Regions from separate parts of the Gordonia sp. VNK1 genome, predicted to be linked through region 1. Evidence: predicted binding sites of a transcription regulator. Region 1 holds the regulator's gene; the other holds the start of a gene.

The links. Region 1 encodes LexA, which represses DNA repair genes until DNA is damaged. Its sites were predicted from a motif close to CGAACANNTGTTCG; they were not measured.
Region 2: a site for LexA is predicted at 3,551-3,564, ahead of ABLE94_RS24220 (DUF222 domain-containing protein). Genes of this name have one in related genera too.

The regions. Positions count from the first base shown of each region.
Region 1 covers NZ_JBDZDJ010000003.1:41,130-46,913, forward strand. Annotated here, with positions in the region: gene hrpA (ATP-dependent RNA helicase HrpA) at 1-1,291, shown strand, start outside; gene nrdR (transcriptional regulator NrdR) at 1,265-1,771, opposite strand; gene ABLE94_RS04145 (LysM peptidoglycan-binding domain-containing protein) at 1,796-2,395, opposite strand; gene lexA (transcriptional repressor LexA) at 2,662-3,402, shown strand; gene ptsP (phosphoenolpyruvate--protein phosphotransferase) at 3,442-5,229, opposite strand; gene ABLE94_RS04160 (DeoR/GlpR family DNA-binding transcription regulator) at 5,390-5,784, shown strand, end outside.
Region 2 covers NZ_JBDZDJ010000030.1:19,004-24,787, forward strand. Annotated here, with positions in the region: gene ABLE94_RS24195 (DsbA family oxidoreductase) at 1-367, shown strand, start outside; gene ABLE94_RS24200 (hypothetical protein) at 360-506, shown strand; gene ABLE94_RS24205 (SDR family oxidoreductase) at 551-1,393, opposite strand; gene ABLE94_RS24210 (TetR-type transcription factor C-terminal domain-containing protein) at 1,567-2,445, opposite strand; gene ABLE94_RS24215 (tyrosine-protein phosphatase) at 2,625-3,428, shown strand; gene ABLE94_RS24220 (DUF222 domain-containing protein) at 3,592-5,718, shown strand; gene ABLE94_RS24225 (protein kinase domain-containing protein) at 5,748-5,784, shown strand, end outside.

The DNA.
Region 1 (5,784 bases):
GCCGGGCGCACCCGACGACGGGGTCACCGTCGTCATTCCGCAGGCCCTGCTCCCCCACGTCCGCAACGCCGGATTCGATTGGCTGGTACCGGGAATGCGATCGGAACTGGCCACCGAACTCGTCAAGACCCTGCCCAAACAGCTTCGCAAGACAATGGCCCCGGCACAGCGCTTCGCCGATCTGGCCCTGTCCCGGCTGACGCCGCGCTCCGAACCACTGGTCCGTGGGCTGGCCCGCGAGTTGTCGACGATCACCCGGCACACCGTGACACCGGCGGACTTCGCCGTCGACCGCCTGCCCGCCCACCTGCGGATCACCTTCGCCGTCATCGACGATTCGGGCGAGATCCGCAGGCGCAGCAAGTCGTTCACAGATCTCACCGCCGACGGAGCGGACCGTCGACCGACACCCCCGGCCGCGGTGTACACCACCTGGACCGCCGACGGGCTCGGCACCCTGGCGGCCACCGAGACCGCCGACGTCGCGGGCCAACACATCACCCGCCATCCCACGTTGCGTGCCGTCGGGGATCCCGGCCGATCCGTGGGCGTCGCGCGGGCCACCGCCGCCACCGAGGACGAGGCCAACCGGATGCGGGTCGTCGGTGTCATCGCGCTGCTCGACCACACCATCACCGGGCTCTCGTCGAAGGCATCGTCGGGCCTCGACCCCGCCGGGCGACTCGCGTTGAGCCAGAACCCCTACCGGGATTCCAGCGAGTTCTTCGCCGACTGCACCAGGCGGGCCATCCGGGACCTCGTCGACGTCGACGCGGCGGCCCGGGTGCGGTCACCGCAGCAGTTCGATGCGCTGGCCGCCGCACTCGGTCCGCGCGTACGTTCGGCCGCACCGGAGTATCTCGCCTCGGCCGTCAACGCACTCCGGATGGTCGCGCCGCTGCGTCAGGCGATCGATGAGCATTCCGGTCAGGTCGCCGCCGACGACGTCGCCGAGCAACTGGCCAACCTGATCTTCGACGGCTTCGTGCTGGCCACCCCGCGTGAGCACCTGGCCGAACTCCCGAGATATCTGGCGGCCGCACGCGAACGGCTGGAACACCTTCCGGGATCGGCGGACCGGGACCGGGCGGCCATGGGCACGCTCGACCGGGTCACCGGGCGGTGGAATCAGCGACTCGCCGAGGTACCCGAGGCCCGTCGCGATCTCGTCAACGAACAGGCGCATTGGATGGTCGAGGAACTGCGGGTGGGTCTGTTCGCCCAGCGGCTGGGCACCCGATATCCGATCTCGGAGAAGCGTGCGCTACGAACCCTGGATCGACTCGGCTGAGAGGGCATCGGGCGCATCCGTGCCGTTGCGCCGCGTGAGATTGCCCTGCAGATCGTCGATCTCGCGTTGGAAGTCCTCGAGGGAATCGAACGACCGGTACACCGACGCGAACCGGAGATAGGCGACCTCGTCGAGGTCACGCAACGGTTTGAGAATGGCGAGACCGACCTCGTTGCTGGGGATCTCCGCGACGCCCGAGGCGCGCACCGTCTCTTCGACCTGCTGCGCCAACTGGGCCAGATCGTCCTCGTGGACGTGCCGTCCCTGGCAGGCGCGGCGCACCCCGCGCATCACCTTCTCCCGACTGAACGGTTCGGTGACGCCGTTGCGCTTAACCACCGCCAGCACGGCGGTCTCCACGGTGGAGAATCGTCGGCCACAGGCGCTGCACGAACGGCGACGACGGATCGCCTGTCCCTCGTCGGCGACTCGGGAGTCGATGACCTTGGTGTCATCATTCCTGCAGAACGGGCAGCGCATGCATCGAGAATAGCGCCTCACCGCTCAGCGATATGCGGGCGTCAGCAGCGCCTGACCGACACGCAGGGCGCTGCCACCCATGTCGTTGAGCTCGACGATCTCGTCGATGACCGCCTGCCGCGGCATCTCGGGCGCGACGCGCGCGGCGACGGAGTTCAGCGACTCCCCCGCCCGGACGTGCACCACCTGCGTGGCCACCGGCGTGGGGGCGGTGGATTCCTGGTAATCGCTGCCGGCGACACCGATCAGCCACACCAGCATCGCCAGCGCCACCCCGGTCAGCAGGGCCACCGCGGCACCGCGACGGCCCGCCCGACGGGACTGCGACGCGGGCGCGGCGCACGGCGTCCCGGCCGGGCGCCTGGGGATCGCGACCCGGGGCCGGTCGACCGGACGATTGTCGGCCGGGCGGTGGAGGTGCCGGTGCCGCGCCGCCGGGGTGGCGCGGCGAGCCGGCACCGGCCGTCCGGCATGCACGATCGCGCCGCGCCGGGGCGTGACATCGTCTCGCGCCGCACCCCGGGCATCGGGAGCGGCACCGAAACGGGCACCGGACGGGGTGCGCCGAACCGTCGCCCGACGCGCCTGACCTGCGGTTTCACTGCGAACCAAGGTGTTCTGCATGAGAGTCTCCGATCTCGATCACTCGTTCGAGGAACTGATGTTCGAAGTTCTATCACGCACCTCCGACAATTTCTCGCAACACGTCGAACAAATGTTTGAAGTTGTCGGTGACCTGGACTAACCTGGCCGTTGACCAGCAGCGCAGACCCGCGGACAAACCCCGGCCGCACCGGACCACCGACTGCACGGGACAACCGACCGCACCGGACCACCGACAACACCGTCCGACCACAACAGAGTTTCCGACCGAAAGGATCGAACACCCGATGAGTGAGAAGAACCGACGTTCGACGACGTCGACGTCGTCGACCAAGCGCGGCCGCGGATCGGCCGCCGCCGACGAGCCGGAGGTCCCGTTCGACGCGGCGGCCGCGGAGGCCTCGCTCACGCCGCGTCAGCGGGGCGTGCTCGATGTGATCCGCAAGTCGGTGCGCGAGCGCGGCTATCCGCCGAGCATCCGCGAGATCGGCGACGCCGTCGGGCTGGCCTCGACGTCGTCGGTCGCCCATCAGCTGCGGACACTGGAACGCAAGGGACTGCTCAAGCGCGACCACAACCGCCCACGCGCGGTCAACGTGCAGGACGGCGAGCACACCCCACCGGACGACACCGCGGTCGCGTCGAATCTGCCCGCCCCGACCTTCGTCCCGGTTCTCGGGCGCATCGCGGCCGGTGGACCGATCCTCGCCGAGGAGGCCGTCGAGGACGTCTTCCCGCTGCCGCGTGAACTCGTCGGCGAGGGTTCACTGTTCCTGCTGAAGGTGGTCGGCGAGTCGATGATCGACGCCGCGATCTGTGACGGCGACTGGGTCGTCGTCCGGCAGCAGAACGTGGCCGACAACGGTGACATCGTCGCCGCGATGATCGACGGCGAGGCGACCGTGAAGACCTTCAAGCGCAAGGACGGTCACGTGTGGCTGATGCCGCACAACGAGCATTTCGAACCCATCCCCGGCGACGACGCCGCCATCCTGGGCAAGGTCGTCACGGTGATGCGCCGGATCTGATCCGGCTCCGGGCCCGCCCGGTGCGGCGCTCGCCGAAATTCAGCCGGCGAGCGCCGCGGTGGCGGCCTCACGTGCGGCCGCCGGGGAGGCGGTCGCGAGGGCAGCACTCGCCGCGGCACGGCACGCATCGAGTGTGACGCCGCCGAGTTTGGCACCGACCGCCGCCGACGCCGCCGGAGCACTCGACAGCGAGGTGACGCCGAGTCCGACGAGTACGCAGGCCAGCAGCGGGTCGGCGGCGGCCTCACCGCAGACGCCGACCGGTTTACCCGTACGTTTCCCGGCCTCGGCCACCATCGAGATGAGCGCGAGCACCGCGGGCTGCCACGGATCGGTGAGTTCGGCCAGATCGGCCGACATGCGGTCGGCGGCCATCGTGTACTGCGTCAGATCGTTGGTTCCGATCGACACGAAGTCGACCTCGGCGAGGATCGACGACGCGAGGATCGCGGCGGACGGGATCTCGACCATCACCCCGGCGACCAGACCACGCCCGCGGACCTGTGCCGCGAACTCCGCGGCCTCGTCGGCCGAGGCGATCATCGGTGCCATCACCCATGGAGTGCTGCCGGTCTCCCGGGCGGCCGCCGCGATGGCGTCGAGTTGCCCGGCGCGGATCTCCGGATGCCGAGCGGTGATCCGATTACCCCGGACCCCCAGAGCGGGGTTGGCCTCGGTGCCGTGGTCGACGAATTTCAACGGCTTGTCCGAACCCGCGTCGAGCGTCCGCACGACGACCTTCTTGCCCCCGAACGCCTCGAGCACCTCGCGGTAGAGCTCGGTCTGCTCGGCCACCGTGGGTGCCTCGGCGCTGTCGAGGAAGGCCAGTTCGGTCCGGAACAGGCCCACTCCCTCGACCGGATAGGCGGTGGCGGCGCGCGCGGAGACACCGTCGGCGACGTTGGCCAGGATGGCCGCCTCGTGACCGTCGGCGGTGTGCCCCGGCCCCGACCAGCCCGCGACGAGTTCCGCCTCGCGCCGGCTCTCGTCGACGGCCGCCTGCGCCTGCTCCGGATCCGGTTCCAGCACAACGGTTCCGGCGGTGCCGTCGACGAGCACCAGGGTTCCGGCGGGTACCTCGTCGAGGTCGGCGACCGCGACGATGCACGGGATGCCCAGCTGCCGGGCGATGATCGCGGTGTGACTGGTCGGCCCGCCGAGTCGCGTCACCAGCGCGGTGACCAGTTTGGGATCGAGGCCGGCGGTGTCGGCCGGCGCCAGATCGTCGGCGCAGAGCACCGACGGCTCGGTGGGCACCGGCACACCCGGTTCGGGTTGTCCGAGCAACTCGGCCACGACCCGATCGCGGACATCGTTGAGATCGGTGACGCGTTCGGCCATCAGACCGCCGAGTTTGGTGAAGAGCGCGGCGAACTGGTCGGTCGCCGCGGTCGCGGCCGATGCGGCCGACGACCCGGAGGAGATCAGCTTGCCCGCCGCACCGATCCAGCCGCGGTCCTCGGCGAGGCCGGCGGTGGCGATGAGAACCTCGGCGGCCGCACCGGAGGCATGTGAGGCACGTTCGCGCAGCCGGGCGGCCACCAGCCCGGCCGCGTCGACGAAGCGGGACTGCTCCGCCTCCCGCGCGTCCTCCGGGATCGTCGCGGTGTCATGCACCGGGGCGACGCGCTCGCCGGGGCGAACCACCGGCCCGTAGGCCTTCCCGCCGACCACGGGGGTCCCACGCAGTTCCTGAGCCTGCTGATCGTTCACTGCGCTGCCCTTCGTTCGAGGTTCGTTTCGGCCGTCGTCGGCCGATCTGGTCTGTGCTGTCGCGAGATCGCTCTCCCGGCGGCCCGATCTGTGAAAAATCTGCCCGCCGAACATCTCTTGTGATCGAAGTTACAAGAAATCCTTGACTTGTCAACACAAACAGGCGTAAACACAGATATATCAACATTGAGTTCCACCCAAAACCACATCAAGTTTTGCCCAAACCCACATGGACACAGACATCCCGTCATCCGTCCTCTCCGATCGGAGCAACGTGTACGCCGAAGAAAGACAGCAGGCGATCGCCGAACTGGTTCGCTCGCATGGCCGCGCATCGGTCAGCTCGCTCGCCGAGCGATTCGATGTCACCAGCGAGACAGTGCGTCGCGACCTGGCAACCCTGGAGCGCTCCGGACACCTGCAGCGTGTCCATGGCGGCGCCGTCCGTCCCGAACTGGTGCAGCTCATCGACGAGCAGGACATCTCCGAGCGCGAGACCAGCCACACCATCCAGAAGGCCGCCATCGGGCGGGCCGCGATCGCCTTCCTTCCGGCCGACGGCGGGTCGGTGTCCCTCGACGCCGGGACGACCACCTATCAGGCGGCCGTCGCCATCCCGGCAGATCGCCGCCTGCACATGGTGACCAGCAGCCTGCCGATCGCGACGGT
Region 2 (5,784 bases), on a different contig from region 1:
CCAGCACACCAAGACGCTCAAGGCGCACGAACTGCTGCATCACGCGAAGGCGCAGGGCCGACAACTCGACATGGTCGAGCGCCTGTTCCGCGCCTACTTCACCGAGGGACGCCACATCGGACGCATCGGCGACCTCGCGGACCTCGCCGCCGACATCGGCCTCGACCGGGAGCAGGTCACGGCCTCGCTTGAATCCGGTGAATACGCCGACGCGGTGAGCGCCGACATCGCCCAGGCCCGCGCCTACGGCATCAGCGGCGTCCCGTTCTTCGTCATCAACGGGCGATACGGCGTCTCCGGTGCCCAGTCACCGGAGACCTTCGCCGACGTGCTCCGCAAGGCGGCTCAGGAGAACGTCGATGCCTGACGAGACACCGGACCGGACCGAGACGACCAACGACGAAACACTGCCGCCGACACCGGCATTCGAGATGCTGGGCCAGTCGGGGGCCGTGTGCGTCGACGGGGTGTGTGCGATCCCCGGCGTTGATGACGCCGACTCGTGACGGAGCCGGTACCCACGCCGGCCCCGGAATCTGCGAGACGATGGTCAGCGCCGCGTCATCCAGAAGTCCAACTCGAGGTCGTCATCGCTGTCGACCGTGCGATAGCGGGAGAAGTCGGTGACGCCTTCGGCGGCAAGGACATCGTCGTCGATGTAGCACTGGCCGGTCGCCGTGTCCGGCGACTTCGACAGGATCGCGTACGCGGCGTCGGACATGATCTCGGTGCTCCGGCTGCGCTCGATCAGCTTCTCGCTGAGGATGTTTCGCACCGCGGCGGTACTGATCGTGGTCCGCGGCCACAGGGTGTTCGACGCGACACCGTCGGCGGCCAACTCGCGGGCCAGACCGAGCGCGACAAGGGTCATCGAGAACTTGGACACCGTGTAGGCCGTCCCGATCGAGTCGAACCACTGCGGGTCGAGCGTGATCGGTGGCGACAGCGTCAGCACATGTGCGTGATCGGACTTGCGCAGATACGGAATCGCGTTCTTGGCCAACACGAATGATCCGCGCGCATTGATGTCCTGCATCAGGTCGTAGCGTTTCATGTCGATCTGCTCGGTGGCGGTCAGATCGAGCGCGCTCGCATTGTTGACGACGATGTCGACGCCGCCGAAACGGTCAACGGTCTGCGCCACGGCATCGGCCACCTGCTGATCGTCCCGAACGTCGCCGACGATGGGCAGCGCCGCTCCGCCGGCCTCCTCGATCGCCTGCGCGGCGGTGTAGATGGTCCCGGGCAGCTTTGGATGGGGCTCCGCGGTCTTGGCGAGCAACGTGACGTTGGCCCCCGCCCGCGCCAATCGCACGGCGATCGCCTCGCCGATGCCACGGCTTCCGCCGGAGATGATCGCGGTGCGGCCGTGCAGGGTGGACGGTGTGCTCACTATGAGGTCCTCTCGTCGGTCGAGGCCGATCGCCGCGAAAGCGAACGATCGATCGGTCACCTCAGGGTGGCCAACCAGGCAGTCGTTGTCAATAGCCGGTGCATACGGCGACAGTGGGTCCGGACTGCCCGGAAAGACGTGGCAGAGCGTTCGGAATATCCGAACACTTCGTCCTACGGACGACGCACGTCCATCAGGTTGAGGGCGTAGCCCGCGTAGGTGGTTGCCAACTCCTCGGGAGTCGATAAGCCCTCCGGGTCGAACCAGTCGGCCACCGCGATGCACAATCCCACCACCGCGCGTGCGGCCTCACGCGGGCGAGCGACCAGGAATAGTCCCTGTGCGGCACCGTTTTCCACCTCCACGTCGAACATTCGCTGCAGCGAGGTGCGCCGATCGGCGATGCGCCGGCGGTCGGGTTCGACGAGACTGCGCATCTCGGTGGACGCGAGGAAGGACAGTCGGCGCCGGTGGCTGTGATAGAGCACCAGGCTCTCGGTCATCAGGCGCAGGGCTCGGACCGGATCGTCTCCCGCCTCGTCGCGAGCGCCGCCGACGCGATCGAGAAGGTCGGTCATCGCCAGGTCGAACAGGGCCACGAGCATGGCTTGTTTGCTCGCGTGGTGATGGTAGAGCGACGCGATCGACAACCCGGCGCTCTCGGCGATGTCACGGATGGAGCATCCGTGATAGCCGCGCTCGACGATGCACCGCAACGCCGCGGCGAGAACCGGGTCCGTGACGTCGGGCCCTTCGTAGAAGCGCCAGCGGGGCAGTGGACCGGAACGATCGAGAGTGGTTGTGGTCATTTCACTTTCGACGGTGTGCGACTGCATGCCGAGAAGTTCGCCGGGTGCCACGCCGAGTGCGTCGGCGATGGCTGCGAGACGGTCGACGCTGATGCCGGTGCCACCGGTCTCGGTGGCGCTGAGGGTCGCCGCACTGACGCCGAGCCGGCGGGCGAACTCGCGTAGCGACACTCCGCGGGCGACTCGTGCCGCACGGATGCGGCAGCCGATCTGGGCGGAGGTGGACTCGTCGGACCCGGGCATGGTGTTCAGGATATCCGAACACTATGCGGCTGTCGGGCCGACCGAGTCCGGCGGGTCGGCGCGGATGGGTGCCGGGCGGCGACAACTCCGTGTCAACAGCCGGAGCGGATCTGTGACATCGCGCGAGCGGATCCCACTCCAACCCACTGACCCGAACACCGCGCTGCGATGATTGGATCGTGACGACAACACCCGGTGCCCCCAGTCCGATTTCGACCCTGCCCAACCTCCGTGACCTCGGCGGCTATCCCGCCGGCGCCGGCAGCGTCCGGACCGGAATGCTGTACCGGTCGACCGATTTCTCCTCGATGGCGTCGGCCGACCTCGCCGAGTTCGAGAAGCTCGGCGTGCGCACCATCTACGATCTGCGGTCGAGCGTGGAGCGGACGGCGTTGCCGGACCCGGATCTCCCCGACGTCACCGACGTCCACCTCGACGTGCTTGCCGACGCCGGCATGGCCATCCCGGCCAACATCGGAAAGTTCCTCTCCGACCCCAAGACCGTGGCGATGGCAACCGCGGAACTCAAGGGCGGCAAGGCCCAGGAACTCATCTCCGGAACCTACTCCGAACTGGTGAATCTTCCGAGCGCACTGACCGGCTACCGGACGTTCTATCGCGGGCTGCTCGGTGAGCATCCCGAGCCGTCACTGTTCCACTGCACCACCGGCAAGGATCGCACCGGCTGGGCTGCGGCGTCGTTTCTGACCCTGATGGGTGTGTCCAAAGGGGATGTCTACCACGACTACCTGCTGACCAACGACCGCCTTGTTCCCGCCCTCAAGCCGTTGTTCGACCAATTCGCGGCCGAGGGCGGCGATCCCGACATCCTCCTGCCGATCCTGGGCGTCGACGCCGTCTATCTCGACACTGCCTTCGCGACCGTGACGAAGGAGTACGGCGACATCGAAGGCTACTTCGCGCAGGGTCTGGGTATCGACGAGTCGCAGCAGAATTCACTACGGGAGCGCTACTCGGTCTGACACCGCCCCGGGCATGTGGTGGTCAGCCTCCATCCCCACAGGTTTGTCGATCCGCAGATTCCGGGGCCGGTTCCCGGCGTGAACGGTTTTGTCGGTGCCCGTCTCTACAATGATGGTCAGATCGAAGAGAGCTTCGACGGTCATCTTGTTCGAGGGGGCGAGGGTGAGCACCATTCCATGGAGCGCGCGGATTCGTGGGGATGTGCGCGATGCGTTGCTGAAGCAGGGGCCGTCGCCGTGGCCGGGGTTGCCGCTGGAGTTTCTGTTCGGGGTGGATCCGGATCGGTTGGATCAGCATTCGATCAACGAAGTACTGGTGGCGATGACCGAGTTGGATCGGTGTCGTTCGTATATGGCGTGGCTGGATTCGTATTTCACCGCGTATGTGGTGAGGTGTCTGACCGATCGCCCGTTGGATGAGTCGGCGGAGTACGCGCAGATCGCGGCCGAACACATCTCCCGGACCCGGAATCTGGCGATGGTGACGACACGGCGGATGCTGGATGAGGCGATCGTGATGGCCACCCGGCTGCCGAAGACCGGGCGGGCATTGCGGGAGGGGCGGATCAGTCACAGTCAGTTCCGGACGCTGATCGATCGCACCAACCTGCTCGATCCGGGACCGGAGATGCATCCGAACACCGCGCTGGTGGATGCGGCGATCGCGGAGCGGTTGTTCGAGCGGACTGGGCAGTGGCCGGCGACGAGTTTGCGGGACATGGTCGACAAGATTGTCTTCCAGCATGCTCCGGATGCGGTGCGGGAACCGCGGAAGCGGAACCTGGACAAGCGGGCTGTGTTCGTCCACTTTGAGGGCGATGGGACCGGGGAGATCACCGGCACCATGTCCGCCGAACACATCACGATCGCGGAGAAGACGATCGCGGCCCTGGCCGACTGCGCCTGCCGGAAGGATCCGCGGACGCGGCGGCAACGTCAGGCCGATGCCATGTACTCGTTGTTGTCGGGGACGCAGTTCACCTGTGACTGCGGCAACGAGGACTGCCCGGCCGACATTCCGGAACCCGGCTGTATTCCGGATGTGCAGATCGTGTTGCACGTCATCGCCGATGAGACCACCGCCGCGGCAATCGAGGAACGCCAACGACAACAAGAACAGCAGGAACAAGATCAGCAGGAACAGCGGAGTTCTGCCGCCGACCGCGAATCCGGGGGTGGTGCAACCGAATCGGTGGTGCAGTCCCGGCGTTCGGAACCGAAGGCCGAACCGGCTCTCGAGCCCAAGTCGACTGCGGATGCCGACACCGATGCGGATGCCGACACCGATGCGGGTGTGGCGCAGATGTCCTTGCTCGAGGAGGGCAGCTCTGACGAGGAGAGTGGAACTGCCGAAACGGAACTCGCCGCGGAACCCGCACGCGGACCCGACACTGAGCGGGAGCCGACCGCGGATACCCGCGCGGGTATGGCGCGGATGTCGATGCCCAAGGAGAGCGCTGCTGCCGATGACCCGCGTCCTGATGCGGCGACCGACACCGACCAATCCGACACCGCGTCAACCGGCAGCGAATCATCCTCTGCCGACACCGAATCGGCCGCCGAGACGCCGATCGACGGCAACCTCGGCTACCTCGTCGGGCAGGGTGCGGTCATCCCCGAGCAGGTCCTCGATCTGATCAGCCGTTTCCCGACCACGATCCGACGGCTGGTGCCCAAGGGCGTCAATCCCGAGGACGTCGAACTCCCGTCGGCGTTGCCGTCGGATCCGTACCGGCTGTCAACGGCATTGGACACATTCATCCGGATTCGCCACGGCGAGTGCGTGATCCCCGCCTGCCGGGGAAACGCGTTCGACGGGGATTGTGATCACGTGCACGAATACGACCACGAGCATCCCGAACTCGGTGGGCTGACCACCCCCGACGGACTCAACGCGAAGTGCCGGGGACATCACCTGCAGAAGACGCACTCCCGCTGGCTCGATGACCAGTACCGGGATGAGAACGGTCGGCTGGTCACGATTTTCACCACCCCGGAAGGCTTGAACATTCCGGGGCCGGCGGAAACCCTCGAAGACTTCTTCGGCGGGTTACGTCGTTACCGGTTCGCCGACCCACCGGCCGCACCACCGACATCACGGGAACCGGGAGTGATTCCCACCAGTACCCGGGATCGGCTCGCCGCCAAGTACGAACGGCGTCGCCGCGAACGCGAACGCAACCGCGCCCGCATCACCGACGGCGTGGACCCGCTGAACCCGCCACGCCCACGACGACGCAAGAAGCGATACCCCGTCGTTCCCGATGACGGCGCACCACCACCCTTCTGAGTGGACGCGAGTGGGTACTCTCTACCGTCATGGCGACGTTGGCGGTGGGTGACGAATGCGCGGGCT